3 regions of the Microbacterium sp. W1-4-2 genome follow, and region 3 is predicted to be linked to each of the others. Evidence: predicted binding sites of a transcription regulator. Region 3 holds the regulator's gene; each other region holds the start of a gene.

What was found. Region 3 encodes LexA, which represses DNA repair genes until DNA is damaged. Its sites were predicted from a motif close to TCGAACANNTGTTCGA; they were not measured.
Positions count from the first base shown of each region.
Region 1: AC3RX0_RS10290 (HNH endonuclease signature motif containing protein) is a predicted target of LexA. The motif match lies at 1,453-1,468, and genes of this name have one in related genera.
Region 2: AC3RX0_RS02185 (HNH endonuclease signature motif containing protein) is a predicted target of LexA. The motif match lies at 6,562-6,577, and genes of this name have one in related genera.

Region 1 covers NZ_JBYRJC020000002.1:519,624-529,873, forward strand. Annotated here, with positions in the region: gene AC3RX0_RS10290 (HNH endonuclease signature motif containing protein) at 77-1,441, opposite strand; partial or broken gene AC3RX0_RS10295 (Type 1 glutamine amidotransferase-like domain-containing protein) at 1,568-2,245, opposite strand; gene AC3RX0_RS10300 (sulfatase/phosphatase domain-containing protein) at 2,315-3,145, opposite strand; gene AC3RX0_RS10305 (GNAT family N-acetyltransferase) at 3,125-3,718, shown strand; gene AC3RX0_RS10310 (vWA domain-containing protein) at 3,743-5,785, opposite strand; gene AC3RX0_RS10315 (sigma 54-interacting transcriptional regulator) at 5,828-7,219, opposite strand; gene AC3RX0_RS10320 (dihydrofolate reductase family protein) at 7,289-7,846, opposite strand; gene AC3RX0_RS10325 (PhzF family phenazine biosynthesis protein) at 7,881-8,744, opposite strand; gene AC3RX0_RS10330 (P-loop NTPase family protein) at 8,764-9,294, opposite strand; gene dnaB (replicative DNA helicase) at 9,419-10,250, opposite strand, start outside.
Region 2 covers NZ_JBYRJC020000001.1:507,324-517,573, forward strand. Annotated here, with positions in the region: gene metX (homoserine O-acetyltransferase MetX) at 1-1,129, opposite strand, end outside; gene AC3RX0_RS02155 (hypothetical protein) at 1,204-2,169, shown strand; gene AC3RX0_RS02160 (bifunctional o-acetylhomoserine/o-acetylserine sulfhydrylase) at 2,281-3,603, opposite strand; gene AC3RX0_RS02165 (SDR family oxidoreductase) at 3,725-4,498, shown strand; gene AC3RX0_RS02170 (type 1 glutamine amidotransferase family protein) at 4,495-5,214, shown strand; gene AC3RX0_RS02175 (phosphoribosyltransferase) at 5,238-5,744, shown strand; gene AC3RX0_RS02180 (uracil-DNA glycosylase) at 5,746-6,438, shown strand; gene AC3RX0_RS02185 (HNH endonuclease signature motif containing protein) at 6,619-8,139, shown strand; gene AC3RX0_RS02190 (protealysin inhibitor emfourin) at 8,159-8,521, opposite strand; gene AC3RX0_RS02195 (M4 family metallopeptidase) at 8,508-9,566, opposite strand; gene AC3RX0_RS02200 (ABC transporter ATP-binding protein) at 9,614-10,250, opposite strand, start outside.
Region 3 covers NZ_JBYRJC020000005.1:81,320-91,569, forward strand. Annotated here, with positions in the region: gene hflX (GTPase HflX) at 1-727, shown strand, start outside; gene AC3RX0_RS16310 (prolyl oligopeptidase family serine peptidase) at 734-2,638, opposite strand; gene AC3RX0_RS16315 (methylenetetrahydrofolate reductase) at 2,908-3,891, shown strand; gene metE (5-methyltetrahydropteroyltriglutamate--homocysteine S-methyltransferase) at 3,888-6,221, shown strand; gene lexA (transcriptional repressor LexA) at 6,300-6,914, opposite strand; gene AC3RX0_RS16330 (LysM peptidoglycan-binding domain-containing protein) at 7,275-7,634, shown strand; gene AC3RX0_RS16335 (histidinol-phosphate transaminase) at 7,681-8,775, shown strand; gene hisB (imidazoleglycerol-phosphate dehydratase HisB) at 8,772-9,380, shown strand; gene hisH (imidazole glycerol phosphate synthase subunit HisH) at 9,377-10,027, shown strand; gene priA (bifunctional 1-(5-phosphoribosyl)-5-((5-phosphoribosylamino)methylideneamino)imidazole-4-carboxamide isomerase/phosphoribosylanthranilate isomerase PriA) at 10,032-10,250, shown strand, end outside.

The DNA.
Region 1 (10,250 bases), on a different contig from region 3:
GATTCGAGTGGTCCATGACGGCAACCCTACTGTTCGTCGTCCCCGTGAACGCCTATCCCCCGCCCGCCGACGCGAGTCACGCGGCACGGTACTCGAAGCGAGCTCGGCCCCCGAGGCGGGGCGTCTGCGCAGGGTCGACGGTGGCGGGCGGGATGAACCAGACACTGGCCTTCACACCGTGCCCCTCGATACGGATCTCCCACCCGTTGTCGTGGATGCGATGGTGGCACGATTCGCAGAGCAGCACGCCTTCGTCGATGTCGGTCTCGCCGTGATCTCGCATCCACCAGTTGAGATGATGCGCCTTGGTCATGCCCGGCGGCAGGTTGCACATCGCACATCCGCCATCGCGTTCGGCGAGCGCGAGCTGCTGCGCTCTGGTGAACAGCCGCTTCTCTCTGCCCCAGTCCATGACTTCGGATTCTCCGTCGAGGACGATGGGGATGATTCCCGCCGTGGCCGCGAAGTGCCTGGCGCCGACGGGTGAGATCGGCGCGGTGATGCCGTCGATCTCAGCGAGACCCGCGCCTTCGGTCAGTGTCTCGAGGTCCATCCGCACCACGACGGTCGCTCCCGCGAGGGGCAGGTCTTTGTTCTTGCACCCGAGGGCGTGCTCCGCCAGCTGCACGAGCGCCTCGGCCTGCAGCTGCGGCACACGGGGGCGGATCTGATCGTCGTCACCGCGCGTGACGTCGTCCCGGGTGCGGCGGAACGCCGCGCTGACGAGGGCCTCGATGGCGGCCTTCAGCGGCGCCCCGCGCGAGACCTCGATCTTGCCGTCGATGACCAGGAACCCATCGCGCTCGAAAAGGTGCAGGTGCTGCTCCCCACGCCGGTCGCGTTCCGCCGGCTCGACACCGTCCTGGTCCAGCCAGGCCTCTGCGTGGGCGACGAGTTTGCGCAGCTGATCCAGGGTGAGTCCCGGCGCCCGCGCCACCAGGGTCTGCTCGACCTCGTCGCGATCCTCGGCCTTCGAGCGGACTGCCACCCTGTCGAGCATCGCGATGATCGTCCCCGCCACCGCCTGGCCGATGCGACCGCCGCGGATGCCCTCGGCGACGTGCGGGTGCTTCGCCGGAAGCTCCTCCCCCGTGAGCGCCTGCCTGGGGGCAATGGCCTTGCCGACGGACACCAGCCTCTTCGCCTCGCCCGTGCCGATCGCCGTGGTGGCCGCGATCAGGGCCGCGGCGTTGCGGTAACCCTGTTCCTTGGCCAGCGACTCGGCACCCAACTCGGGCCGGGACTCCCGATCGATCTCGGCGGCGACCTCGGCGCGGACGCCGTCGACGCGACGGCTGATGGCACCCAGCTGATCCAGGGCCCACACCAACTGCGGGCGGTTCAGTTCGGACGCGGGCCCGGCCGCCGCATCGCGCTCACCTGTCCACGCCAGCCGCAGCGCCGCCACCGCGTCCTCGAGACCGGCAAGCGTGTCTTCCATGCCTCGGATATTAGTACACACATACGACACTCACTTCGAGTACGGCGTGAAACCAGGGCGATCTGTGGACAACGCCGATCGCTCTCGCGGTGGGGAGAGCTCCGTGTTCGCGCATCAGTACGAATGTCATCCTTGCGAGTCGAAGAACTCCCAATGCCCTTCCGACACCACCGCAACGACACCGTCGACGACCGATATCGCGGTCTGATCGTCGATCGCATACGCCGGTCCCGGCATCCTCGTCGCCCACTCACGGGCGCACTCGAGTGTGTTGTGCGACCAGCCGGGGTAGTCCAGATGCGGAAAGATCGAGAAGCCGACGACGCTGAGCGCCGTGTCGGTCCCGTCCGGGCGCCAGTCCACGAACTCGCGGCCGATGCGGGGTGTCATGGCCATGCTCCCCGCGCTCACCCCGACCCACACCGTGTCGGGCAGCTCCGGGAGCATGTCGGCGAGACCGGACCGCCGCATCCAGTGACTCAGATAGACCGCCTCGCCCCCGTCGACCAGCAGAACGTCGGCGGCGCGCACTCACGGCTGCCAGCGCTCCGGGTCGATGTCGGGCAGGGCCGTCAGCTCGAGGACGCCGACCGACGACCAGCCCAGATCACACAGGCCGCCGGCATCCCCCCATTGCCCAGCCGTGGACTTCCACACCGACGTCGGCGTGCACGCGGGCTGCCCCCACTGCGCCGTCGGGATGAACAGTGCGTTCGACTCGGCGATCGGCTTGCCGAGCAGGCCGACGAGCGTGTCGCGGATGGCGGCGTTCGTTACCCCGCCCGACGTGAGCAGCAGCTTCATGTCGACCCTTCCATGTCCGATGGATGTAGGTCGAGACTGCGCCCTCACGTCGGTGTGCGCAACGGACCGTCACCCGCCGAGGTCGCCCTCGCTCCGATGAGGCTCGTCTCCGACCTCGACCTGCGCGCGTCGCAGCCGTGCCCGCATGTCGGCGAAGATGTCCCGGTAGGCAGGGTCATGGGCGACGTTGCGCACTTCTTCGGCATCGGTCTCGAGGTCGTACAGCTCCCACTCGCCCGGGTACGTGAAGCCGCCGGTGCCCGGCAGCCCCAGTCCGTCGTTGTAGAAGTAGATGATCTTGTACCGGTCCGTGCGGTAGCCGTAGTGCGCGGGGGCCTTGTGGAAGACGTCGTCGTGCTCCCAGTACCGGTAGTAGAACCCCTCGACGGGATCGGATGCCGGTGGCTCGGCGAGATCGGGCAGGAAGCTGCGCCCCTGCATGCGGGGATGCGCCTCGACGCCGGCGGCATCGAGGATCGTCCGCGCGAAGTCGACGTTCGTCACGATCCCGTCGTGCACCGTCCCGGCCGCGATCCGATCCGGGTAGCTCAGCACCAGCGGCATGCGAATCGACTCCTCGTACATGAACCGCTTGTCGAACCAGCCGTGGTCGCCGAGGAAGAACCCCTGGTCGGAGGTGTACATCAGCAGCGTGCTGTTGAACCGGTCGCGGTCCTGCAGCCAGTCGATCACGCGCCCGACGCTCTCATCGACGGCGGCCACGCACCGCAGGTAGTCCTCCATGTAGCGCTGGTACTTCCACAGCGCCTCGTCCTCGTACGACAGACCCGCGGGCGGCTCCTGCTTGAGGTCCGCTGCGCGGGCGCTCTGCGGCGGCGGTATCTTGAGACTCCTCCCGTCCCCCGCAGAGAGGCAGTCGTGTCCTTCACCGATCCGCATGCGGCCGTCCCCGTGGAGTTGGCGACCCCGGAATTCGTCCTGCGCCCGATCACCTCCGACGACGCCGAGCGCGACCACGACGCCGTCATGGAGACGCGCCATGACCTGCGCCTGTGGGAGCAGTCGACGTGGCCGGCCGACGACTTCACGGTCGACGACAACCGGACGGACCTCGTGGGACTCGAACGTCGCCATGTCGAGCATCGCGCGTACACCTACACGGTGCTCGATCCGGACGGCGCCGAGAGTCTCGGATGCGTCTACGTCTTCCCCACCACGGCGGCGTTCCTGGCGAGGTCCACGGTCACCGCGGTCGGGGACGACGTGTGGGACGACGTGGACGCGGTCGTCTACTTCTGGGCCCGCGCGTCCCGGATGAGGACGGGGATGGACGGCCGGCTGCTCGCGGCCCTGCGCACGTGGTTCGCCGACGCGTGGGGATTCGAGCGGTCCGTCTATGTCACCAACGAGCGGTTCGAGCAGCAGGTGCAGCTCATCCGCGGCACGGGTCTGCACCTGAAGTTCGAGCTGCGCGAGCCGGGCAAGCCGGGCGCCTACCTGGCCTTCGGCTGACGGTCACGCGCGATCCCGGCCGGTCTACCACCACCACGATCTGCCGCGCAGCATCGCGCCGAAGTCCTCGGGCGACCCGCGCCTGCCCGGCCGGGATCCGAGGTAGCTGTCGACCACGGCGCGGCCGAGATCGTCGAGCTCGGGTGCGACCACGTGCCCGCCGGCGCGATACGCGAGGGCGTCGATGAACCGTGCGAGACCCGAGTCGCTGCCCAGGCGGAAGAACGTCGTCTGCGCGCCCATCCGGTGCACGGTGTCGAGCTCGCGCACCGTGACGGCCACCGTGCGCGGATCCGGCGGGTACGCGAAGAAGACCTCGCCGTCCGGCTCGAGATGGGCCGTCGGCTCGCCGTCGGTCACGATCAGCAGGACGGGCTGGGCCACCGGGTTGCGGCGGAAGTGCCGCTGGGCCAGCAGCAGGGCGTGGTGCAGGTTCGTCCCCTTGTCCCACACGCCGTCCTTCGCGGTCAGCTGCTCGATGTCGATCACCTCGGCGTAGCGCGAGAACGAGATCAGCTGCAGGCTGTCGCCGCGAAAGCGGGTCGAGATCAGGTGATGCAGCGCCAGCGCGGTGCGCTTCATGGGCACCCACCGGTCGTCCATCACCATCGAGAACGACGTGTCGACCAGCAGCGCGACCGCGGCCGTGGTGCGCTGCTCGGTCTCGACGACCTCGACGTCGTCCGTGGCCAGACGCACTCCGGTCGACGCGTCGCCGCCGTCGAGGATCGTGCGCAGGACCGCGTTCGAGACGGTGCGGGGGATGTCCCACGGTTCGGTGTCTCCATAGGCCCACGCGCGAGTCGCGCCGGTGAGGTCGCCCGCGGCGCCGGCGTTCCTCGTCTCGCGACGGCCCAGTCGACCGGACTGCCGGGTCGCGACATCCTTCATCAACGCGCGCCCCAGCTGACGCATCGCCCGCGGCGTGAGCCGCAGCGCACCGTCGGACGCGCGCTGCAGCATCCCGGTGTCCTTCAGCTCCTGCTCGAGGTCGCGCAGCGCGCGGGCGCTCACGGCGGCATCGTCGCCGACCAGGCGGGCGAGCGCGTCGAGGTCGATGTCGTCCATCCGCGCCCCGGGGTACGCCTGGGCCAGCTGCTCGGTCAGCGCGTCGAGGTCCGAGAGGTCCTGCATGACGCCGGTCGCCTCGCCGAGACCGGTCGGCTCGTCGCCCGAGAAGGATGCCGAGCCCGTCCAGTCCTCGCCGGGCCGGAGCGACCGCAGATTGTCGTCGAGACGTGACAGCGACTGCATGAGCTCGGGCGAGCCGAACGCCTGGGCGGCGAGGCTCATGAGCTCGTCGCGCTGCTCGGGGGACATCGAGTTCAGCATCCGGTTCGCGGCGGCCGAACGCTCGGCGAGCGTATCCATCAGCTCGTCGAGGTTCTGCGGATTCTCGGGGAACTGCGCTCCGTGCTTGCGCATGAACTCGTCGAAGTCCGCCTGCGTGTCCTCGCCGCGCCGCCGCTTCTCGAGCAGGTCGTTGAGATCGTTCAGCATGTCGCGGATCGCCTCGCGATCGGCATCCGTCGCGTTCTCGAGCGCGTTCTTCATGCCGGCGAACCGCTGGTCCAGCAGCTCCCGGCCGAGCAGTTCGCGGATGCGGTCGTAGTCCGCACGCGCGGTGGGGCTGTGCCACTCATAGTCGGCGAGCTCGTTGACCGCCGCGGCGGTGCCGGGCGGCAGGTTCTCCATCCGCATCTCGGCGAACGCGCGTTCGTCGTCGTCGAGGTCCACGTCGCGCACGAGCTGCTTGCGCTCTTCGAGCACGGCGTGGTCGAGCAGCTTGCGGATCTCCTGCAGCGTGCCGTCCAGCCGGTGCCGGTTCAGCAGCTCGGATCTGCGCTCCCGCACCCGGCGGGCCAGGTCGTCCAGTCCCTCGCGCCCCTTGGCGCCGCGGCGCAGGTACTCGCGCATCGCTCGTTCGGCCGACGTGCCGGCCATGACGTCGGCGCCGATCGCCTCGAGCGCCTGCTGCACCGGCACCGGGGGCGCGAGCGGATCGCCGCCGGAGTATCTGCCGTACCGCGCCGTGTGCGCGGGCACGCGATGGAAGCTGCGGACCATCAAGTGACCGCCTTCCGCAGATCCACGATGGATGCCGCCGCCTCACCCATACACGGTCTCCCCCGCTGCGCTCTCCTTGCCGATCCGGCGTTCCAGGTACAGCGACTCGAGCAGCAGCTCGAGGGCCCCGGCACGTTCGCCGGGAGTGCGGGCGTCGAGCCGGTCGGCGACCTCGTCGTACAGATCGGACTCGCCGAGCACGGGCATCGCCGCCAGGACGTCGGCGGCGGCGACCTGCTCGCCGGTCATCACGGTGGCGCCCTCGTGCAAGGCGTCGACGAGCACGGAGGTCTCGAGGCCGCCCAGGTGCGCACGTGCGGTCTCGGCCACCGCGGTGCGCAGCAGGTGCTCCAGAATCGCGCGCTCGCGCCCCTCTTCGCCGGTCTCGAACTCGATCTTGCCGCCGAGCACGTCCACGGCGGTCTCGAGGTCGACGGGGCGGGCGACCGCCACCGGCTCGTGCTGTCGCGTCGCCCGGTGCAGGGCGGCCGCGGCGATCGTCTCGGCGCCGGCGATCGCAAAGCGTGCCGAGACACCGGCGCGCTGGTCCACGGCATCCGATTCCCGAAGGTTCCGCGTGAATCGCGCGAGGATCTCGAGCAGGTGTGCGGGCACCTCGGCGGCCAGCTCGGACTCTTGCCGGATGACTGCGACCTCCTCGTCGATCGACGGCGGGTAGTGCGTGCGGATCTCGGCGCCGAACCGGTCCTGCAGCGGGGTGATGATGCGGCCGCGGTTCGTGTAGTCCTCGGGGTTGGCCGTGGCCACGAGAAGCACGTCGAGGTCGAGGCGCAGCACGTAGCCGCGGATCTGGATGTCGCGCTCCTCCATCACGTTCAGCAGCGACACCTGGATGCGTTCGGCGAGGTCGGGCAGTTCGTTGATCGCGACGATGCCGCGGTGGCTGCGCGGCACGAGTCCGTAGTGGATGGTCTCGGGGTCGCCGAGCGAGCGGCCTTCGGCCACCCGGATCGGGTCGACGTCGCCGATGAGGTCCGCCACAGAGGTGTCGGGGGTGGCGAGCTTCTCGGCGTACCGTTCGGACCGATGCCGCCACGCGACGGGCAGATCGTCGCCGAGCTCGGCGGCACGGCGACGCGATGCCGGCGTGATCGGGTGGAAGGGATGCTCGCCGAGCTCAGCGCCCTCGATCACCGGCGACCACTCGTCGAGCAGTCCGGCGAGGCTGCGCAGCAGGCGGGTCTTGCCCTGCCCGCGCTCGCCGAGCAGCACGATGTGGTGCCCGGCGATGATCGCACGTTCCAGCTGCGGGATGACGGTGGTGTCGAAGCCGTGGATGCCGGGCCACGGATCGCGCCCCTCACCGAGCGCCGCGAGCAGGTTCTCACGCAGTTCGACGCGCAGGGTACGGTGCACGTGCCCCGAGGCGCGCAGCCGACCGGCCGTGGTGATCGCGGGAGGCGAAGAGGTCATGACGAGAGGTTAAGACTCGTGGATGCCGCGCGGGCCGGTTTCACGGGATCCTCATCCACGATCGGCCGCTCATTCCGCCCGGCGATAGTGCACGGCGATGGCGCCGTTGGCGAGCGAGTTCGCCGAGATCAGCTCGAGGCGCCGGGTGCTGGGGAGTCCGTCCTGGTACAGGGTGGGGCCGTGGCCGACGATCAGGGGGTGGACGAGGAGCTTGTACTCGTCGATCAGACCCAGCCGGTCCAGCTCGGTTGCAAGCCGGCCGCTGCCGACGAGCACGCCGCGGGGAGTCTGTTCCTTCAGCTCCTGGACCGCGGTGCGCAGATCACCGGCGAGGTGGTGGCTGTGGGTCCAGGGAAAGTCGCTCCGCGTCGTCGACACGACGTACTTCGGCTTCGCCTCGAGCTTCTGCGCCCATTCGAGCATCGCCGGCGGCGCATCGACCTCGCCGCGGGCGACCATCGGCCAGTAGCTCTCCATCATCTCGTAGGTGGTACGGCCCCAGAGCATCGCGCCGCTCTCGTCCATCAGGCGGGTGAAGTGTGCGTGCGTCTCGTCGTCGGCGATGCCCTCGCGGTGGTCGACGCACCCGTCCAGGGTGACGTTGATGCTGAATGTCAGAAGACCCATGCGCGAACTCCGTTCCTCTCCCTGGCCGGACAGGCTACCGAACGACGGTCGCCGTCCCGGTCACTGTGATACCCCCGTCGTCGGGGATGCCGATCTGCAGGATGCTGGGTCGGCCGACGTGCCTACCCTGGTGCACCGTGACGTCGGCGGGCGGGGTGATGACGCCGAGCGCGCGAAGGTAGGCGCCGAGGGATGCTGCCGCCGATCCGGTGGCAGGGTCTTCGGTCACCGCGCCGACCGGGAAGAGATTGCGTGCCTCGAACGCGTCGAACGTTTCGGTGGTCGCGTGGATGACGGTGACCGTCCCGGTCCACCCTCTCGCATCCATGAGTGCGCGCACCGCTGCAGGGTCGAAGGTGAACGAATCGAAGACCTGTTGCTCCCGGATCGCGACGATCGGGTGCCAGTTGCCGGCGAAAGACTCCCGCAGCGGGAGCGCGTCATCGAGATCGGCTGCCGTCAGCCCGAGCAGGCCGAGCAGCGCTGCGGCCGTGTCCGGATCGAGGTCACGAACGCGGGGCGGAACGCTGGTGAAGGATGCCGTGGTCTGCCCGTGTGCCTCTTCCGTGGTGATGACGACCTGGCCCACGCTTGTCTCGAACACGAAGCCCCCCGTTCCGCGCTCGGACGAGAGGAACACTGCCGCGGCGATCGTCGCATGCCCGCAGAACGGGACCTCGGCCCCCGGCGAGAAGTAGCGGATCCGCACGTGCCGCGGATCGCCCTCCACGGCGGGGTCGACGAGGAAGGCCGACTCGGGGTAGCCCAGCTCTGTGGCGATCTCCTGCATCGCGCCGTCAGTGAGAGCCGAGGCATCCGGAACGACTCCAGCAGGATTCCCGCCGGACGGCTCGGCGGGGAATGCAGTCATGTGCAGAACCGGGATGTCGATCGTCACCCCGCAGTCCTCCCCACTTCTATGCCTCCCATCGCAGAACGGCATCGAGCAGTTCGCCCACCGGCGCCACGGCATCCAGTCGCAGCACCGGCTTTCCCATGCGGCGGAGCCACGCCTCCTGCCCGGCCCGACTGCGGCCCTCGAAGGAGGGATCATCGTATCCCTTGGCCCAGTCGAGGAACTCGTCCCACGCGACGGAGTCGTACTCACCACCCGCCCGGCGTTGCACCTCGCGCTGCTCGAGCCGGCGGATCCGCTCGGTCGGATCGAGCGACAAGAAGACGACGGCGTCGCATTCGGCGACCACACTCTCGCCCCAGTCACCCAGAGAACCCGACAGCACCCACGCCTCGCGCGGTACGAACACTTCGCGCATCAGCGCTACCCGATTCGGCGCCGGTCGCGTGCTGACGTACGGAGGATTCGTCGGCATCCAGAAATAGTCGTCGGTGTCGGCGTGCGGCACCGCCCAGCGGTCTGCGAGCGCCCGGGCCAGCGTGGTGGTACCGCTGCCGCTCGCGCCTGTCACATGCACTCTGGATCGCAGCATCCGCCCATTCTTCCAGCCGTGCCGTGGTCACCTGCCACTCGTTGTTGCGCGCCTCCCGCGAGGCGCGTCCCGCGCTCCCCAATACGTTGGCGTGCACCCGATGTCGATGGGGTCCGGGGCGTCGTTATTGGAAGTCGCCCGCCGGGGCCATGTCGGTGAAACGCGAGAAGTGCCCCTGGAAGGCGATCTCGATGGTCGCGGTCGGGCCGTTACGGTGCTTGGCGACGATCAGGTCGGCCTCGCCCGGGCGGCTGTCCTTGTCATAGACCGACTCTCGGTGCAGCAGGATGACCATGTCGGCGTCCTGTTCGATCGAGCCCGACTCGCGCAGGTCCGACACCTGCGGCTTCTTGTCCTGCCGCTGCTCGGGACCACGGTTCAGCTGCGACAGTGCGATCACCGGCACCTGCAGCTCCTTCGCGAGCAGCTTCAGCGCCCGCGAGAACTCGCTGACCTCTTGCTGACGCGACTCGACCCGCTTGCCGCTCGACATCAGCTGCAGATAGTCGATCACGACCATCTTCAATCCGGCGCGCTGCTTGAGTCGACGGCACTTCGCACGGATCTCGACGAGCGACATATTCGGGCTGTCGTCGATGTACAGCGGCGCGTCGTTGATGCGCCCGCGGGTGGCGGCGACGGTGGTCCAGTCGCGGGAGTCGAGCGTGCCCTTGCGCATGTTCTGCAGCGGGATCGCGCCCTCGGCCGACAGCAGGCGCATCGCGATCTCGCTGCGCCCCATTTCGAGCGAGAAGAAGATCGCCGGCATGTTGTGCTTGATCGCCGCGGCCCGGGCAAAATCGAGAGCCAGCGTTGACTTGCCCATAGCAGGCCGGGCGGCCACGACGATCATCTGCCCCGGGTGCAGGCCGTTGGTCAGGTCGTCGAGCTCGCGGAAGCCGGTCGGGATGCCGGTCATCTGTCCGTCGCGCCCGCGCGCGGCCTCGATCTCGTCG
Region 2 (10,250 bases), on a different contig from region 3:
TCAGCACGACGGCCTCGTGGCCATCGAGGGTGTTCCGGATGCCGCGGGCGATGCGGTGCTGTCCCTCGACCGGGAACAGCCGGTCGGTGTCGATGCCGAGCACGAGCGTCGTCGCGGTGACCAGGGCCAGGGCGTCTTCGATGCCGCCTCGGCCGCGGCCCACGTCGTGGGAGTCCATCGCCTCGACGAGGCGGATGTAGCTGTTCGCATCGAACCGGCGCGTGAACTTGTTGCCGTGGAAGTCGAGGTAGGACTCGACGGCGAACCGGCCCTCGTCGCCGAGCGGTGAGACGCCGGACTGCCAGGAGCGGCCGAAGCGCTGGTTCAGCTCGGTGGGGCTGCGGTAGTTCAGCAGCGCCATGCGCCGCGCCAGCGCGAGCCCGCGGTGCGGCCCGTCGCCGTCGCCGGCATCGTAGTACTCGCCGTCGGCGAAGCGCGGGTCGATCTGGATCGCCTCGAGCTGCACGGAGTTCAGCGCGATCTGGTCGGCCGTGTTGAACGGGGGAGAGGACAGGATGCCGAGCCGCGCGACCCGGTCGGGGGATCCGATCGCCCACTCGAGGGCGTGCATGCCGCCCATCGACCCGCCGATCACGGCGGCCCAGCGCTCGATGCCCAGCACGTCCGCCAGACGCTCCTGGGCGGCGACCTGATCGCGGATCGTGAGGTAGGGGAACCGCGACGCCCACTCGCGACCGGTCGGACCGATGCTCGCCGGTCCCGTCGAGCCCTGGCATCCGCCCAGCATGTTCGGCGCCACCACGAACCACCGGTCGGTGTCGACGGCGCAGCCGGGGCCGACGACCTCTTCCCACCAGCCCGACGTGGGATGCCCGGGGCCCGCAGCTCCCCGCACGTGGCTGTCGCCGGTCAGCGCGTGCAGGATCAGCACGGCGTTGTCGCGGGCGGGATTCAGCTCGCCCCACGCCTCGTAGGCCATGCGCACGAACGGCAGCTCGGCGCCGTTCTCGGTGCGGAAGGCGCCGATGCCGGCGAACTGCCGGTTGCCCGGCCGGTCGCCGTCGCGCCATGCGCCGGTCGCGGGCGGGCGGCCGAGCAGCGAGCGGGCGTCGGCCTCGGTCACCGGTGCGCTGGGCACGGTGTCTTCCGAGGTCTGCTGCCAATCCACGGACCTATTCTCCCGTGCCCGCGCGACGTGCCTGGGCCTGTTACATGTCGGGGCCCCCGAGTAGCGTCGCGCGCATGGACGATGTCATCGAATATCTCCTCGCGGGCGATCCCGCGATCCGCTGGCAGGTCATGGCCGACCTCATCGACGCGGCACCGGACGAGGTCGCCGCCGAACGCGCCCGCGTCGCCCGCGAGGGCTGGGGCGCCCGGCTGCTGGCCGAGCAGGCCGACGACGGACTGTGGGACGGGGGCGTGTACCGGCCGGGCTGGGCCGACGATTCGCGGCCGTTCTTCGACGCCTGGACGGCGACGCATTTCAGCCTGCAGCAGCTCGTCGACTTCGGCGTGGATCCGGCCGATCCCGCGGTGCGGCTCGCCATCGACCGAGTGCGCGAGAACGTGCGGTGGGATCATGCCGGCGAGCCCTATTTCGACGGCGAGACCGAGCCGTGCATCAACGGCGTGGCGCTGGCGATCGCAGCGTATGTCGGCGAGGACGGCGCCCGGATCGCACGCACCCTGCTCGACACCCAGCTGCACGACGGCGGGTGGAACTGCTGGGACGAGGACGGCACGAGCGTGTCGTCGCTCCACTCCACGATCTGCGCGCTCGAAGGCCTGCTCGCGTGGGAGCAGGCTCTGGGGGTGGATGCCTCTGCCGACGCGGTCGCTGCAGTGAGCGAGGCGCGCCGTCGCGGCGAGGAGTACCTGCTCGACCGGCGCCTGCTTTGGCGTGCCTCGGACGGCGCGCCGATCGACCCGCGGTTCGCGATGGCGTCGTATCCGACGCGCTGGTTCTACGACGGGCTGCGCGGGCTCGACTACTTCCGCCGGGCGCGGCCCGAGCGCGACCCGCGCTGCGCCGACGCGCTCGAGGTCCTCCGATCCCAGCGGCTGGACGACGGGATGTGGAACCTCGCGAACACCCACGAGGGGCCCACGCTGTTCGCGTTCGATGCCGAGGCCGAGGGCTTCCCGAGCAGGTGGGTCACCCTGCGTGCGCTGCGGGTGCTGCGCTGGTGGGATGCCGCAGCCTGAGCGGCAGTCTCGCGACGGCCGCCGAACGCCGGATGCCCCGGCCGAGCCTGAGCGAACGGGCCGGGCCGGGGCATCCGGTCCCTGAGGAGGGGGTCTGTCTGTCGGTGCGGGTCAGACCCGCGCGGCCTCGCGCACCTCGTGCGCGGCGGCGAGAGCCTGCTCGAGGTCCGCCTTGAGGTCCTCGACGTTCTCGAGGCCCACCGACAGGCGCACCAGTCCCGGCGTGACGCCGCTGGACAGCTGCTCTTCGGGCGAGAGCTGCGAGTGCGTCGTCGAGGCGGGGTGGATGACCAGCGAGCGGACGTCGCCGATGTTGGCGAGGTGGCTGAACAGCGTGAGGTTGTCGACGAACGCCCGGCCGGCGTCGACGCCGCCCTTGAGCTCGAACGACAGCACCGCTCCGGCGCCCTTCGGAGCGTAGGTGTTGGCCAGCGCGTACCAGGGCGAGCTCGGCAGGCCCGCGTAGCTGACCGACGCGACGTCATCGCGCGCCTCGAGCCACTCGGCGATCTGCTGGGTGTTCTGCACGTGGCGCTCGATGCGCAGCGACAGCGTCTCGATTCCCTGGATGAGCTGCCACGCGCTGTTCGGCGAGATCGCGGGGCCGAGGTCGCGCAGCAGTTGCACGCGCGCCTTGATGATGTAGGCGATGCCGTCGCCGAGCACGCCCGTGTAGCTCACGCCGTGGTACGACGGGTCCGGCTCGGTCAGCCCCGGGAACCGGTCGGCGTGCTGCGACCACGGGAAGGTGCCGCCGTCGACGATCGCGCCGGCGATGACCGTGCCATGGCCGCCGAGGAACTTCGTCGCGGCGTGCACCACGACGTCGGCGCCGTGCTCGAACGGGCGGATCAGGTACGGGGTCGCGATCGTGTTGTCGACGACCAGGGGCACGCCGGCCTCGTGGGCGACGTCGGCGACGGTGCGGATGTCGAGCACGTTGATCTTCGGGTTGCCGATCGACTCGGCCAGGAACAGCTTCGTGTTCGGCCGCACGGCGGCCCGCCAGGCCGCCGGGTCGTCCTGGTCCGAGACGAACGTGGTCGAGATGCCGAGCCGGTCGAGCGTGTAGCGCAGCAGGTTGTAGGTGCCGCCGTAGAGGGCCGACGAGGCGACGACGTGGTCGCCGGCGCTGGCGATGTTGAGGATCGCGAGCGTCACGGCCGACATTCCGGATGCTGTCAGCAGCGCGCCGGTGCCGCCCTCGAGCGCGGCCAGCCGCTGCTCGACGACGTCCTGCGTGGGGTTCTGGATGCGGGTGTAGATGTTGCCGGTCTCGGCCAGCGAGAAGAGGTTCGCGGCATGCTCGGTGTTCTTGAACACGTACGACGTGGTCTGGTAGATCGGCGTGGCGCGTGACCCGGTGACCGGGTCGGGCTGAGCGCCGGCGTGGATCTGCGCGGTCTCGAACCGCCAGTTCTCGGGTGCGGTCATCGGAAGCTCCTCGGATTCGGGTGGGGCGTTGGTCTCGAGGGTACGGATGCCGCGGTGTGTCAACAACGCGCGGGAAATGTTACGTAACCTCCCCGCTGGGGGCGGCGACTACGGTTGATGCATGACCAGACGCGCAGTGGTGACCGGGGCGAGCACGGGGATCGGCGAGGCGACCGTCCGAGCCCTGCGGGCGACGGGATGGGATGTCGTGGCGGTCGCACGCCGCGCGGGCCGACTCGCGAAGGTCGAGGCATCCACCGGAGCCGCTGCCTTCGCGGCCGACCTCACCCGGCAGGAGGACGTGGACGCCCTCGCCGGCTGGCTCGGCGAGACCGGGCCGGTGCACGCCGTCGTTCAGGTCGCCGGCGGCGCCCGCGGCACGGACCGGGTGGAAGACGGGCGTCCCGAGGACTGGCAGTGGATGTTCGACGCGAACGTGCTGGGCACGCAGCGGCTGATCGCGGCGCTGCTTCCGCTGCTGCGGCGGGCCGCGGCATCCGACGGCCACGCCGACACGCTCTTCGTCACCTCGACCGCTGCGCAGGGGGCGTATCCGGGCGGCGCCGGCTACAACGCCGCCAAGGCGGGCGAGTCGATGCTGGTGCACGCCCTGCGGCTCGAGCTGCACGGCGAACCGATCCGCGTCGTCGAGATCGCGCCCGGGCTCGTGCACACCGAGGAGTTCTCGCTCAATCGGCTGCACGGCGATCAGGATGCCGCGGACAAGGTCTATGCCGATGTCGAGGCCCCGCTGACCGCCGCCGACGTCGCCGACGTCATCGCGTACGCGCTGAACGCGCCGGGGCACGTCAACCTCGACCTGGTCACGATGCGCCCGGTGGCGCAGTCGGCCACGCATCTGCTCGCGCGCGGTCCGCTGGAAGTGCGCGAGTGAGCGTCCATCTGGTCGGAGGCGGCTGGCAGGACGAGCCCGACGGCGCCGCGTACCGCGCGTTCGTGGCCGAGGCGACGGCGCGCGCGGCCGCGGCGGGACGCGAGGTCCCGCGGATCGCCGTCATCGCGGTGCGTGACGGCGACGGCGCCGAGCACGCCGTCAAGCTGATCGCGCACGCGTCGCCGGCCGGTGCCTTCGAGCCCGTGGTCACTGCGGGCGGCCCCGACGACGAGATCCCGGCGACCGCGTTCGACGACGTCGACGGGATCCTGGTCGGCGGCGGGCTCACCCCGGTCTACCGCGACCGCCTCGAGCCGCGCTTCGACCTGATCCGGGCCTTGGTGCTCGCCGGCGTGCCGTACCTGGGCTTCTCGGCGGGGTCCGCGATCGCGGCAACGCACGCGATCGTCGGCGGCTGGCGGATCGGCGGCGTCGAGGTCGCGCCCGAAGACGCCGGCGAGGACCTCGACGACCTGGCCGTGCGCCCGGGCATCGGCCTCGTCGACATCGCGGTCGACGTGCACGCGGCGCAGTGGGGCACCCTGTCGCGCCTGATCGCCGCCGTCGAGGCAGGGATGGTGGATGCCGGGGTCGGCGTCGACGAGAACACCGTGCTGATCGCGGGCGACGGCGCGCTGCGCGTGGCCGGTGCCGGCAGCGTGTGGAGCGTCACCGGCACCGAGCAGGGCGTGCTGGTGCGGAGCCTGGGATCGTGAACGACGGAAAGGGCGGGGGCGCGATGACGGTGGAACGGGAGCGAGAGACGCTGACCTGGGACGGATTCGGTGAGGCGAGTCGGACGATCTCGCGCGACATCGTCGCGTCGGGCTTCGCGCCTGAGGTCGTCGTCGCCATCGCGCGCGGCGGGCTGCTGCCGGCCGGCTCCATCGCCTACGGTCTCGGCGTGAAGAACTGCGGCGCGATCAACGTCGAGTTCTACACCGGGATCGGCACCGTGCTCGAGAACCCCGAGCTCCTGCCGCCCGAGCTGGACATGTCGTATCTGAACGGCCGGCGCGTGCTGCTGGTGGACGACGTCGCCGACAGCGGCCGCACCCTCGACCTGGCCGTGCGGCTGCTCGTCGAACAGGGCGCCGAAGTGCGGTCGGCGGTGATCTACACGAAGCCGACCACGATCGTCGAGCCGGACTTCTCGTTCAAGCGCACCGACCTGTGGATCGACTTCCCATGGTCGTTCCGAGGCTCGGTGATCGAGGAGGACACCGGGGCGGAGGCGCGACCCTGACATGGCGATGACCCTGCCGGAACTGGCCGATGCCGGGCTGATCGACGCCGGATGGGCCAGGCAGCTCGAGCCCGTCGGCGGCGACATCGCCGCCCTCGGTGAGCGCCTGCGCGCCGAGGTCGCGGCAGGGCGGCACTACCTGCCCGCCGGCGACCGGGTGCTGCGCGCGTTCGCACGGCCCTTGTCCGATGTGCGCGTGCTCATCGTGGGGCAGGACCCGTATCCGACCCCGGGGCACCCGATCGGGCTGTCGTTCGCCGTCGACCGGCACGTGCGGCCGCTGCCGCGCAGCCTCGCGAACATCTACCAGGAGCTGGGCGACGACCTCGGCATCCCACCGGCCGCGCACGGCGACCTGTCGGCGTGGAGCGACCAGGGCGTCATGCTGCTGAACCGTGTGCTCACCGTCGCGCCCGGGGCTCCGGCATCCCATCGCAACTGGGGGTGGGAGAAGGTCACCGAGCACGCGATCCGGGCGCTGGTCGACCGCGGCGGCCCGCTGGTCGCGATCCTGTGGGGGAGGGATGCCGCGAACCTGCGCCCGCTGCTCGGACCGACGCCGATCATCGAGTCGCCGCATCCGTCGCCGCTGTCGGCGCATCGCGGCTTCTTCGGCTCGAGGCCGTTCTCGCGCGCCAATGCGCTGCTCGTGCAGCAGGGCGCCGAGCCGGTGGACTGGCGCGTGCCCGACTGATTCCGGCCGTGTCGCCCCTCGACTGTCTTTGTGTTCGAATCCTAGGCGCCGAAACAGCTTCTGACACTTGAGGCCTCGCGGTCGCTGGCGACTGCAGAATCAGGCAATCGTGCCTCTTGTTCGACGAACAGAAGTTCGATAGTCTTAGTCCATCAACCGCACCGATGACGGGAGGGGCCGATGTCGACGATGACAGACGCGAGCCTGTCTCCGGTGATCTCGGAGCTGGATGAGATCGTGGACCAGCTCAGCCAGTCGCGGGAGCGGGTTGCGGCGGCGTTCGCCGCCGAGATGTTCTTCTTCGAACGCGTCGCCGGTCTGGTGGAGCGGCGCGAGCGGGAGCGCGCGGCGCGCGATGACGGGGCCATCACTCGCACCTCGCAGCTGGGGATGCGGGAGGTGTTCGCCGAGATCGCGGCCGCTCTGCGGCTGAGCGAGTGGCAGGTGGCGCGCAAGGTCTCGGTCGCCTGGTCGTTGACGAACCAGTTCCACGAGACGCTGTGCGAGGCCAGCTGCGGACGAATCTCTCCCGAGCACGCGACGCTGATCGCGGAGAGCGGTGGCGTGATCGAAGATCCGACGGTGCTTCGCGAGTATGAGGCCGTCGCGCTGGACATGGCCGGGGAGATGACCCCCGGGCAGCTCAAGCCCGCAGTGAACGGGCTGGTGGAACGCCTGGACCCCGAGGGCACCCGGCGGCGGGTGCGCGAGGCAGTGAAGCGCCGCAAGGTCACCGTGCGGGAACTAGAGCCGGGATTGTCCCGGATCACCGCAGACGTGCCCACGGCGCAGGGCGTGGGGGCGTTCAACCGCATCCATGACATGGCCACCGAGCTGTTCGAGCAGAACACGACGGAGAAGACCGAAGCCGAAGCAGCCGCAGTCGAGAAGGCCGTGGCGGTCACGGCGACGGCGAACCCGGCGCCGGCCGGCGAGCCGGATGCGTCCGTGCCACCGGGCGAGGCCGGGACGGCAGTCGTCGGCGCCGACGCGGAGGCGCCGGCCGTCGACACTGATGCCGATCGGCCGGTGTTCGATGAGCGCACGCACGCGCAGATCATGGCCGACATCTTCTGCGATCTGCTGCTCACCTCCGCCGCCGACGGGCACGGCAACACCCCAGAAGGGCGCGACGCGATCAACGCGATCACCCCTACCGTGCACGTCACCGTGCCCGCCACCACCCTCGCCGGCGCGACCGTCGGCGGGGCCGTGGTCACCGGGTTCGGGCCCATCGACGACGACACCGCGAAGCACCTCGCCGGCATGGCCCGCACCTGGGTTCGGGTGTTCACCGACGTGTGCACCGGGGTGCCGATCAGCGTCGACCGGTACCGGCCCTCGAAGAAGCAGAAACTGTTCCTGCGGGTCAGGGACGAGCACTGCCGGTTCCCCGGCTGCCGCCGTCCCGCGCACAGATGCGACACCGATCACACCATCCCCCATGCCCAGGGCGGACCCACCTGCCTGTGCAACCTCGAGCATCTCTGCAAACGCCACCACACGGTGAAGCACGAGACCGATTGGTCCGTGGAGCAGCTGGCCGGCGGGATCCTGCGCTGGACCGCGCCCACCCGACGGGTCCACACCACCCGACCACCGGGCACCGTCAGATTCGACCCCGTCGAGCTGATCAACCCGGACCCCCACCTCAGACGCGAGATCGATCACGCACTCGCACGCGACCCTGCGCCCTTCTGACGACGGGCGACGCGCGCGCTCACCGACGACCGGGGTCGGCGAAGGACTGCACCTCGCAGACGAGGTCGCGCCAGGCGCCGTGCAGGCGCGTCTCGGGCAGCTCGGCGTGATGGTCGTCGCCGCCCAGGCGCGCCTCGATCCGCCACATGAATCGGTCGGCACCACCACCAGGACCGCCACCGCCACCGGTGCTACCACCCGCATCGCCACCGGCTTCGGGATCCGTCGGGGTCGCGGCATCCTCCTCGTCCCACGGGCATTCCTTGATGAGCGCGACCCAGCGCGGCGCCTCATCGCCTTCGGGCTCGGCGGTCCACTCGCGCCGGATGCCGGCGAAACCGCCGGTGCGCACGACGGTCACGACGACGTCAGGACTTGTCATCCTCCAGCACGCCGACACTCGTCCACGCGGTGCGGACGGCGGCGACCTCCTCTGATCCCTCACCGTACTCCGCGACGGCCGTCCGCAGGGTGGCGTCCGCGAACGCGGCGAAGTCGGCGCTCGGCGGCAGCGAGCCACTGGTGAGCGTCTTGTACCAGATCAGCCCCGCGCGCTCCCACGCGAAGCCGCCGAGGGCCGTCGCGCACAGGTAGAACGCGTGGTTCGGGATGCCGGAGTTGATGTGCACGCCGCCGTTGTCGTCGGTGGTCTGGACGTAGCCGGCCATCGTCGCCGGCTGCGGGTCCTTGCCGAGCACGGGATCGTCGTAGGCGGTGCCGGGCGCCTTCAGCGACCGCAGCGCCTCGCCGTGGATGCCGGGCGCGAGGATCCCCTCGCCGATCAGCCACGAGGCCTGCTCGGCCGTCTGGTTCTTCGTGAACTGCTCGGTCAGCACTCCGAACACGTCCGAGATCGACTCGTTCAGCGCGCCGGACTGCCCCTGGTAGTCGAGGCCGCCGCTGGCTTGGGTCACGCCGTGCGTCAGCTCGTGGGCGATCACCGTGATCGAGCCGGTGAAGCCGACGAACACGTCGCCGTCGCCGTCGCCGAACACCATGCGCTCGCCGTTCCAGAACGCGTTGTCGTAGTCCTGCCCGTAGTGCACGGTGGCGTCCAGCGCCAGGCCCCGGCCGTCGATCGAGTCGCGCCGGTACGCCTCCCAGTAGAACTCGAAGGTCTCACCCAGGCCGTCGAACGCCTGGTTCACGGCCGCGTCGGCCACGGCCGGCTGCTCTTCGGTGCGCACCGTGGTGCCGGGCAGCTCTTCGGTGCCCTTCGCATCGGCGATCGTCCGATCGGGCGAGGGCTCGGCACGCGCGACCAGTTCGCCGTCCTCGAGGCTGAGCTCGAGCTGCGCGCGACGCGGACGATACGCGCGATCGGCCGCCAGCGTGTGGTGCGCGGCACGTGCCGCCCGGGCCAGGTGTGGCATGTCGGTCTTGGCCACACGGTCGAGCAGAAACGGGGGGACGATGCCGTATTCCATCTTCCGACCGTATCCTCGGCCGCCGACACCGCCCGGTGGGACACGGCTCATGCGCCGGGGTCGATCACCGGGATCGAGGCGAGCAGGCGCCGTGTGTAGGCGACCTGCGGTTCGAGCAGCACCTTCTCGGTGGGTCCTTCTTCGACGATGCGGCCGTCCTTCATGACCACGACCTCGTCGCACAGGTTCTGCACGACGCCGATGTCGTGCGAGACCATGATCACCGTCAGCCGGTCGCGCTCGCGCAGCGTCTGCAGTACCTGCAGGATCTGCGCGCGCACGGTCACGTCCAAGGCCGACAGCGGCTCGTCGCCCACCAGCAGCCGCGGACGGTGCACGATCGCACGCGCCAGGGCGATCCGCTGCCGCTGTCCGCCCGAGAACTCGTGCGGGTAGCGGCCGGTCATGCCGGGCTCCAGCCCCACGTCGACGAGCACCTCGCGCACGCGCTCGCGCCGGCCCGCGGATCCGGGGGCGCCCTCGCCCGACAGGCCGAGCGCCCACAGGGGCTCGCCGACGATGCGCCCGACGCTCATCCGCGGGTCGAGCGACGCGTACGGGTCCTGGAACACGACGCCCGTCTCTCGGCGCAGCCAGTGCAGCGATCGCGCGCCGGCCGAGGCATCCACCGTCCGCCCGTCGAAGGCGACCGTCCCGGTCGTCGGCCGGTCCAGCCCCAGCAGC
Region 3 (10,250 bases):
CCGGCAGATCAAGGACTTCGCTCCCGCACGCGAGGCCAAGCGCGCCGAGCGCAAGCGGCACACCGTGCCGTCGGTGGCCATCGCCGGCTACACGAACGCGGGCAAGTCGAGCCTGCTCAATCGGCTGACCAGCGCCGGGGTGCTCGTCGAGAACGCGCTGTTCGCGACGCTGGATGCCACGGTCCGCCGGTCCGAGGCGGCCGACGGGCGCGTGTACACGCTCACCGACACGGTCGGATTCGTGCGCAATCTTCCGCACCAGCTCGTCGAGGCGTTCCGCTCGACGCTCGAGGAGGTCGCCGACGCGGACGTGGTCGTGCACGTCGTGGACGCCGCGCACCCGGATCCGGCCGCCCAGCTGGCCACCGTGCGCGACGTGATCGGCGACGTGGGCGGCCGCGACATCCCCGAGATCGTCGTGTTCAACAAGGCCGACCTGGTCACGGACGACACCCGGCTGGTGCTGCGCGGCCTCGAGCCCGACGCGCTGTTCGTGTCCAGCCGCACCGGCGAGGGCGTCGACGAGCTGCGCGCGAGGATCGAGCAGACGCTGCCGATGCCGGCGGTCGAGGTCACCGCGCTGGTGCCCTACGACCGGGGCGATCTGGTGGCGGCCGCGCACGAGTCGGGCATCATCGTCGCGCAGACCCACGAGCCGGGCGGCACGCTGCTGCACGCGCACGTCGGCGAGCACCTGGCGGCGCAGCTGGCGCCGTACCGCGTCTGACCCCGCTCAACGACCGGTCGACAGGGCGAGCGGCGGCACGCCGTCGGGGATGAAGCCGAACACGGCGCCCAGGAACGCGAGCTCCTTCTGCAGCACGTCGATCACCGTGTCGGTGCCGCGGAACCCGTGCGCCTCGCCCGGGTAGAGCACATACGCGTGCGGCACGCCCCGATCGGCCAGGGCGTCGCGGATCGCCTCTGCCTGCGCGGGTGGCACGACCGGGTCCTCGGCGCCCTGCAGCAGCAGCACCGGCACGCGGAAGCGTTCCGGGTGCGACAGCGGTGAGCGCTCCAGGTAGACCGGCTCGGCCTCGGGCAGAGGGCCGATCAGGCCGTCCAGGTACCGCGACTCGAAGTCGTGCGTGTCGGCGGCCAGCGCTCGGGCGTCGCCCACGCCGTAGCGCGAGATGCCCGCGGCGAACACATCGGTGTCGGTGAGCGCGGCCAGCACCGTCCAGCCGCCCGCCGAACCGCCCTCGATCGCCAGGCGCGCGGGGTCCGCCCGCCCGGCCGCGGCGAGGCCCGATGCGGCAGCCGCCACATCGTCGACGTCCACGACGCCCCACATCCCGCGCAGCCGCTCCCGGTACGCGCGTCCGTAGCCGGTCGAGCCGCCGTAGTTGACGTCGAGCACGCCGATGCCGCGGCTGGTCAGGTACGCGGTCTTCGCCGCCGCCGCGGGAGCGGTGTGCGAGGTCGGCCCGCCGTGCACCAGCACGACGTACGGCGGCAGCTCGCCGGCGGGGGCGACGGCATCGGGATTGCGCGGCGGATAGTCGAATGCGTGCACCGGGCCGTGCGGGCCGTCGAATGTCACGGCGACCGGCTGCGGCATCCATTCGGCTCCCCACGCGAGCGCGCCGTCGTTCAGGCGCTCGGCGTCGTCGGGGTGATCCAGGTCGACCAGCCAGACCGCCGGCGGGCCCGTGACGCCGGAGGCGGTGAGCACGACGCGCGTGCCCGACGTGTCCGCGATCGAGACGTTCGCGGTCGCGTCGAGCGGTAGGGGCGATGCCGCGCCGGTGGCCGGATCGATCACCACGACCTGGTCCGCCCCGTTCGTGCGCACTGCGACGATCCGCCCATCCGCGAGCGGGCGGAACCAGCGCATGCCCAGCACCCATACCGGCCCGCCCGTGTCGGCGTCGGCCGGGGCGACTGCGACCCGGTCGAGGTCGGCGTCCACGCGCACGCGCTGCAGGTTCCATCGGCCGGTGGCGTCGTCCGCGTAAAGCAGCTCGTCCTCGCCCACCCACACCGGCTGCACCGGCGCGGAGTCGCCGCCGGCGATCGTGACGGCGTCGCCGTGGTCGCCCAGGCGTCGCACCCGCAGTCGCGTGCGGTCCCACGGCATGTCGGGGTGATCCCAGCCGATCCACGCCAGGCGGGCGCCGTCGGCCGAGAGGGCGGGGTGCGCGACGAAGTCGGTGCCGGCGGCGAGCGAGACCACCTGAGGCTGTTCGCCCGGCACGATCTCGACGATGTCGCGTACCGGCGCACCCGCGCCCGTGTGCGTCTCGCGCACCGCCAGCAGCTGCCCGTGCTGCCAGTCCAGACCGCCGTAGCGCTCGCCGGCGCCGGGCGGGGTGAGCCGGCGCGGTGCGCCGCCGGGCGCGAACTCCCACACGCACTGATCGGTCTTCTCGACGAAGAACAGGCGCCCGTCGCCCGAGGCCGTCCACGCACCGCCGCCGTACTCGTGCACGCGCGAGGCGAGGTTCCACGGCGCCGGCAGCAGCACGCCGGCGCGGCGCGAGCGCACCGTCATCCGGCCGCCCTCGGCGGGCACGGACTCGCCCCACCAGACATCGTCGCCGACGAACCGGGCGCCGTCCAGACGCGGGGCCGACGCGGCCGCGAGCTGCGCCGTGATCGGCGAGGGCCAGGATCCGTACGGGAGGGTCTGTGGCATCCCTCCACGCTAGCCGCAGGCACCGACGCGCACACCCCGACCGGTGCCTTCGCCCCTATCCCTGCGGCCATAGGGACCTCGCAACACTACGTCACGGCAGGTGGCCGGCCGTGCCCGGTGCGCCTACCGTGGTCCCATCGTCGCCCGGGCAGTCCGGGCAGGAGCGACAGCCGAGCCCGGCACCCGCCCGCGATTCCCCCGCGCACGTCCGTGCGCGGGTCGCGGCCGCCCGGCCGTCGTCCTTGCCATCGGATACAGGAGAGCCCGTCATGTCCCTCGCCGACGACCTGCAGCGCACGTCCTCGACGGTGCCGTTCTCGTTCGAGCTGTACCCGCCGCGCAGCGACGGAGCGGCGGTTGCGCTGGACGAGACGATCGATCGCCTGGCCGCGGCCGGCCCCCGCTTCATCTCCGTCACGTACGGCGCCGGAGGGTCGACCGGCGGGCGCTCGCTCGAGGTGCTGCGACGCATCCGCGAGCGCAGCGCCCTCGCCGGCAGGGACGTCGAGCCGCTCGCACACCTGACCTGCGTCGGCAACACGTACGCGGGCGCGGCGACCCTGATCCGCGAATTCCTCGACGCCGGCATCCGCAGCTTCCTCGCCCTGCGCGGCGACCCGCCGGCGGGGTTCGGGGAGGACGACGCGTTCCTGGGCGACCTGGAGAGCTCGGCGCAGCTCGTGCAGCTGATCGACCGGGTGCAGGCCGAGCGCGCCCCGTACGTCGAGTCCGGCATCCCCGGGCTGCCCGGCGCCGCGCGGGTGGACCGCCGCGAGGATGTCGAGATCGCCGTCGCCGCCTTCCCGAACGGGCATCCGCGTTCGCGGCACGCCCGCGAGCACATCGACGCGCTGCTGGCCAAGCAGGCCGCCGGCGCCACCTTCGCGATCACGCAGCTGTTCTTCCATGCCGACGACTACCTCGGGTTCGTCGACCGCTGTCGCGCCGCCGGCGTCGTGATCCCGATCCTGCCCGGGATCATGCCCATCACCTCGCCCGGCCGCCTGCAGCGCGTGCTCGAGCTCACCGGGGAGGAAGTGCCCGCCGAGCTCGAGATCGCACTGCAGGTCGAGCCGGACGCCGACGCCCAGCGCGCGTTCGGCATCGGCTACGCCGCGCGGCTGGCGGCCGACGTCGTCGCCGGGGGTGCCCCCGGCATCCATCTCTACGCCTTCAACAGCCATGACACGGTGCTCGCAGTCCTGCGCGAGGCCGGCATCCTCACCACCACCGACAAGGAGATCGCACGATGACCACCGCCTTCCCCGCCGGGACCATCCTCGGCTACCCCCGCATCGGCCGCCGGCGTGAGCTCAAGCGCGCCGTCGAGGCGCACTGGGCCGGCCGGATCGACGCCGACGAGCTCGAGCGCACCGCCGTCGAGCTGCGCCGCGCGACCCGGGACCGGCTGCACGAGCTCGGTCTCGGCGCCGACGATTCGTCGATACCCGAGTCGTTCTCGTACTACGACCAGGTGCTGGATGCCGCGGCCGCCGTGGGTGCGCTGCCCGAGCGGTTCGCCGACCTGCGCGAGGCCGACGGCACGATCGGCCTGGGCGCGTACTTCACCGCCGCGCGCGGCGAGGGCGAGCGCGCGCCGCTGGAGATGACCAAGTGGTTCGACACGAACTACCACTACCTGGTGCCCGAGATCGGTCCCGAGACGGTGTTCGCGCTCTCGAGCGACCGCTTCGTACGCCAGATCGCCGAGGCCCGCGCAGACGGCTACACGACCCGCCCCGTCGTGGTGGGACCGGTGACCCTGCTGGCCCTGTCGAAGGCGTCGGATGCCGCGCCCGAAGACTTCTCGCCGCTGTCGCGGCTCGACGACGTCCTGCCCGTCTACGTCCGGCTGCTGGCGGACCTGCGTGCGGCCGGCGCCGACTGGGTGCAGCTGGACGAGCCGGCCCTGGTCAGCGAGAGCCTGCCCGTCCCGGCGGCAGAGCTCGCCGCGGCCGCCGAGCACGCGTACGCCGTGCTGGGCGACGTCGCGGACCGGCCTCGGATCGTCGTGGCGGCGGGCTACGCGCAGCTGTCGGACCAGGCGTGGGCGGCGCTGGCGGCCGCGCCGATCGAGGCGATCGCGATCGACCTCGTGCGCGGCGACGTGCCCGCTGCCGTCCCGGGCCTTTCCGACAAGGTGCTCGTGGGCGGTGTGATCGACGGCCGCAACATCTGGCGCGGCGACCTGCAGGGCGCATGGGACAGGCTTGAACGGCTGCGGGTCCTCGGCGCGAAGGCGGTCGCCGCCGGCACGACGACCTCGCTGCAGCACGTGCCGCACGACGTCGCCGATGAACCCGACCTCGACGCGCGGCTGGCATCGTGGCTCGCGTTCGCCGACCAGAAGGTGGGACAGGTCGCCGCCCTGGCCACCGGTCTGGTCCGCGGTCGCGCGGCGATCGAGGCCGAGGTGGCTGCGGCATCCACTGCCCTCGCCGACCGTCGTGAGGCGCCGGGCGTGCGCGACGGGCAGGTTCGTGAGCGCGAGGCGGCCCTCACCGCCGAGGCCTTCACCCGCGGGGACTATGCGGCGCGCGTCGCGGCGCAGGAGGCCGCACTCGGGCTGCCGGTGCTGCCCACCACCACGATCGGATCGTTCCCGCAGACCGGCGACATCCGCCGCGCTCGCGCCGAGCACGACCGTGGCAAGCTGAGCACGGCGGACTACGAGGACGTGCTGCGCTTGGAGATCACGAGCGTGATCGGCCTGCAGGAGGAGCTGGGGCTGGACGTGCTGGTGCACGGCGAGCCCGAGCGCAACGACATGGTGCAGTACTTCGCCGAGAACCTGGACGGGTTCGCGGTGACCCGCAACGGCTGGGTGCAGTCGTACGGGTCGCGCGCCACCCGGCCCTCGATCCTGTGGGGCGACGTCTCGCGGCCCGCGCCGATCACGGTGGCCTGGTCGCAGTACGCGCAGTCGCTGACCTCGAAGCCCGTCAAGGGCATGCTCACCGGGCCCGTGACGATCCTCGCGTGGTCGTTCGTGCGCGACGACCAGCCGCTGGGCCAGACGGCGAACCAGGTCGCACTGGCGCTGCGCGACGAGATCGCGGATCTCGAGGCCGCGGGCATCGCCATCATCCAGGTCGACGAGCCGGCCCTGCGCGAGCTGCTGCCGCTCAAGCAGGCCGCTCAGCCGGCGTACCTCGACTGGTCGGTGGGGTCGTTCCGCCTCGCGACGGCGGGTGCGGCCGAGGCCACACAGGTGCACACGCACCTGTGCTACTCGGAGTTCGCGGTCGTGATCGACGCGATCGCCGCCCTGGACGCCGACGTCACCTCGATCGAGGCGGCGCGCAGCCGCGGCGAGGTCATCGGCGACATCGCGTCGTCGGGCTTCGCCCACGGCATCGGGCCGGGCGTCTACGACATCCACTCGCCGCGCGTGCCATCGGTCGACGAGCTCACGCAGCTGCTCGAGCGGGCGGCCGCCGAGCTGCCGCTGCGCCAAGTATGGGTGAACCCGGACTGCGGGCTGAAGACACGCGCGTACCCCGAGACCGTGGCGTCGCTGCGCAATCTCGTCGAGGCGACACAGCGCGTGCGCGCGGCACAGGAGGCGCTCTCCCGCGCGTAGGGCGCCCAAACGCGGTGGGCCCGGCCGGAGCATTCCGGCCGGGCCCACCGCGTTGTACGAGGAGGGGGCGCTGCGGGATCAGACCGCGCGCAGCACCGCCACGACCTTGCCCAGGACGACGGCCTCGTCGCCGAGGATCGGCTCGAACGCCGAGTTGCGGGGGAGCAGCCAGGTGTGCCCGTCGCGCTGGCGGAAGGTCTTGACCGTGGCCTCGCCGTCGAGCATCGCGGCCACGATCTCGCCGTTGACCGCTGTGTTCTGTGCGCGCACGACGACCCAGTCGCCGTCGCAGATGGCAGCATCGATCATCGACTCGCCCTGCACCTTGAGCATGAACAGCTCGCCCTTGCCCACCAGCTGCCGGGGGAGCGGGAAGATCTCTTCGACCTGCTGCTCGGCGGTGATCGGCACACCCGCTGCGATGTGACCGACCAGCGGCACCAGTGCCGCGTCACCGACCGCGGGCGCCGTTTCGGCCGGGTTCTCGGCCGACGAGCCGGGCAGGTCGATGAGGATCTCCATCGCACGGGTCTTGCCCGCGTCGCGTCGCAGGTAGCCGCTCAGCTCGAGCTGGTTGAGCTGGTGGGTCACGCTCGACAGCGACTTGAGCCCGACGGCGTCGCCGATCTCGCGCATGCTCGGCGGGTAGCCGTACCGGGTGATCGACCGCTGGATCACCTCGAGGATCGCCATCTGCTTGTCGCTCAGGCTCTTGCGCCGCCGCGTCTGCCGACGGGGCCTCGGGCCGTCGGCGACCGCCGCCGCGTCCTGGCCCGCGTCGCCGTGGTTCACATCGCTCATGTCAGCTCCCGTCCTGCCGCCCGGGGCAGCGTCTTCGAATGTCGGAGGTCGGTGATGGGGTGTCCTCATCGAAACGGTATCCGGTGAGAAGACGAATCGAGGCCAGCGCGTGGGCGTGTCGCCTTCGAAGATCTCCGATCCGGGTGCCTCTTGACAGTCTAATCAATCGAAGATAACTTTGGAAGAGAGATTCGGTGGCGATGCTCCCAGCCGAGCACGGTTCCCGAACGTCTCGTCCGAACAGGAGGACCAATGTCCGGCATCGCAATGGCATCGCACGTTCCGGCCCAGACCCGTCTGCGGTTGACGATTCGCGGGCGCCGCGTGCTGGCCGCGCTCGTGGCGGTCCCGCTGGCGGTGGCCGTCGGCATGGCGGTCGTGAGCGGGGGTGCGGCTCTCGCATCGAAGGATGCCGGGGCCCCCGCCGGCAGCTTCTCCACAGTGACGGTCGAGCCGGGCGATTCGCTGTGGTCGATCGCCCAGACCGTCGCTCCGGGCGCCGATCCCCGCGACGTCGTCGACGCGATCGTGCGACTGAACGCCCTCGACGGCGTCACGCTGTCGCCGGGCGAGCAGATCGCCATCCCGGCCGAGTACGCACCGGCGCGGTGAGAGCGGCGGGTCGGGGCCTGAAACCACGCGCCTGCCGCGCTCTACGATGGGAACCGTGAGCCCGCGCCTTGAAGATCTGCCCCTTCGTGACGACCTGCGGGGGCTGATGCCGTATGGTGCGCCCCAGGCCGCGCTGCCGGTGGCGCTGAACGTCAACGAGAACACGCATCCGATCCCCAAAGAGGTCTCGGACGACATCGTCGACGCGATCGCGCTGGCGCTGCGTGATGTGAACCGCTACCCGGATCGTGAGTTCACGCACCTGCGCGAGGGTTTCGCCGAATACCTGGGTCACGGGCTGACACGTGACCAGATGTGGGCGGGCAACGGCTCGAACGAGGTGCTGCAGCACCTGCTGCAGGCGTTCGCAGGTCCCGGGCGGACGGCGTTCGGCTTCGCCCCCACGTACTCGATGTACCCGCTGCTGACCCGGGGCACCGGTGCGGACTGGGTCGCCGGGTCGCGCGGGCACGATTTCACGATCACCCCCGAGGACGCGGCCGCGCAGGTCGCCGAGGCCGACCCCGACGTGGTGTTCCTCTGCTCGCCGAACAATCCCACCGGCACCCCGCTGTCGCTCGAGGTCATCGACGCCGTCTACGCCGAAGCCCGCGGGATCGTGATCGTCGACGAGGCCTACTGGGAGTTCGCCCCGCGCGACGAGAAGTCCGCGCTGACGCTGCTGCCCGATCGGGAGCGCATGGTCGTCTCCCGCACGATGAGCAAGGCGTTCGCGTTCGCGGGAGCGCGCGTCGGCTACCTCGCCGCCGACCCGGCGGTGATCGACGCCCTGCGGCTGGTGCGTCTGCCGTATCACCTGAGCGCGATCACCCAGGCCGCGGCATCCGCCGCCCTGCGGCACGCGAGCACGATGCTGCGCGCGGTCGACGAGATCGTCGTGCAGCGCGACCGCATCTCAGCGACGCTCGCCGCGCTCGGCTACGACCCGCACGAGTCGTGGACGAACTTCGTGCTGTTCGCCGGGGTCGCCGACCCGGCCTCGACGTGGCAGGCGCTGTACGACCGCGGGGTGCTGATCCGCGACGTCGGACTGCCCGGCAGCCTGCGCGTCACGGCCGGTACCGAGGCCGAGACCAGCGCGTTCCTCGATGCCCTCGCGTCAGTAGAATCGGGCTCATGACCAGCCCCGCCCGCATGGCCTCCCGCACCCGCACGACGAGCGAATCGTCGGTCGAGCTGCACCTGGACCTCGACGGCACGGGCACCAGCCGCATCGATACGAGCGTCCCCTTCTTCGACCACCTGCTCACGGCATTCGCCAAGCACTCGCTGACGGATCTGACCGTGCGCGCCTCGGGTGACACCGACATCGACGTGCACCACACCGTCGAAGACGTCTCGATCGTGCTCGGCCAGGCGATCGGCGAGGCTCTGGGCGACAAGTCCGGCATCTCGCGCTACGGCGACGCGCTCGTGCCGCTCGACGAGGCCCTCGCACAGGCGGTCGTCGACATCAGCGGGCGACCTTATCTCGTGCACGGCGGCGAGCCGGCCGGGTTCGAGTTCCACCTCATCGGCGGGCATTTCACCGGATCGATGGTGCGCCATTCGTTCGAGGCGATCTCGTTCCACGCCGCGCTGACCACGCACGTGCGCCTGATCAGCGGGCGCGACCCGCACCACATCGCCGAGGCCGAGTTCAAGGCGTTCGCGCGGGCGTTCCGTCAGGCCAAGGCGCTCGACCCGCAGGTGCAGGGCATCCCCAGCACGAAGGGCGCCCTGTGAGCGACCGGCCCCTGGTCGCCGTCCTCGACTACGGCTCGGGCAACGTCCACTCGGCGGTCAAGGCCCTCGACGCCGCGGGCGCCGATGCGCGCCTGACCGCCGACCGCGGCCTGGTGATGGACGCCGACGGTCTGGTCGTCCCGGGGGTCGGGGCGTTCACCGCCGTCATGCAGGCGCTGCGCGAGATCCGCGGCGACGAGCTGATCGACCGGCGCCTGGCCGGCGGTCGGCCCGTGCTGGGCATCTGCGTGGGCATGCAGATCATGTTCGAACAGGGCGTCGAGCGCGGCGTCGACACCGAGGGGCTGGGGGAGTGGCCGGGAGCGGTCACCGAGCTGGACGCCCCGGTGCTGCCGCACATGGGCTGGAACACCGTGCGCCCCGGCGCAGACTCGCGCCTGTTCGCCGGCATCGAGGCCGAGCGGTTCTATTTCGTGCACTCCTACGGTGCGCAGCAGTGGACGCTCGAACCGCAGGAGCCGTTCGCCGCCCCCGTGCTGACCTGGTGCGATTACGGGGCGCCGTTCCTGGCCGCCGTCGAGAACGGACCCCTCGCGGCCACCCAGTTCCACCCCGAGAAGTCGGGCGAGGCGGGCATCAGATTGCTGTCCAATTGGATCGAAGGGCTGGGCGGGGCTACCCTGTGACCTCGTGCCCAGTGAATTCGCCGCCACGCCCGAGCTCGTCCTCCTGCCTGCGATCGACGTCGCCGACGGCAAGGCCGTCCGCCTGACGCAGGGAGAGGCGGGCAGCGAGACCGACTACGGCGACCCGGTCGAGGCCGCGCAGCAGTGGGTCAAGCAGGGTGCGGACTGGATCCACCTGGTGGACCTCGACGCCGCGTTCGGCCGGGGCAGCAACACCGGCGTG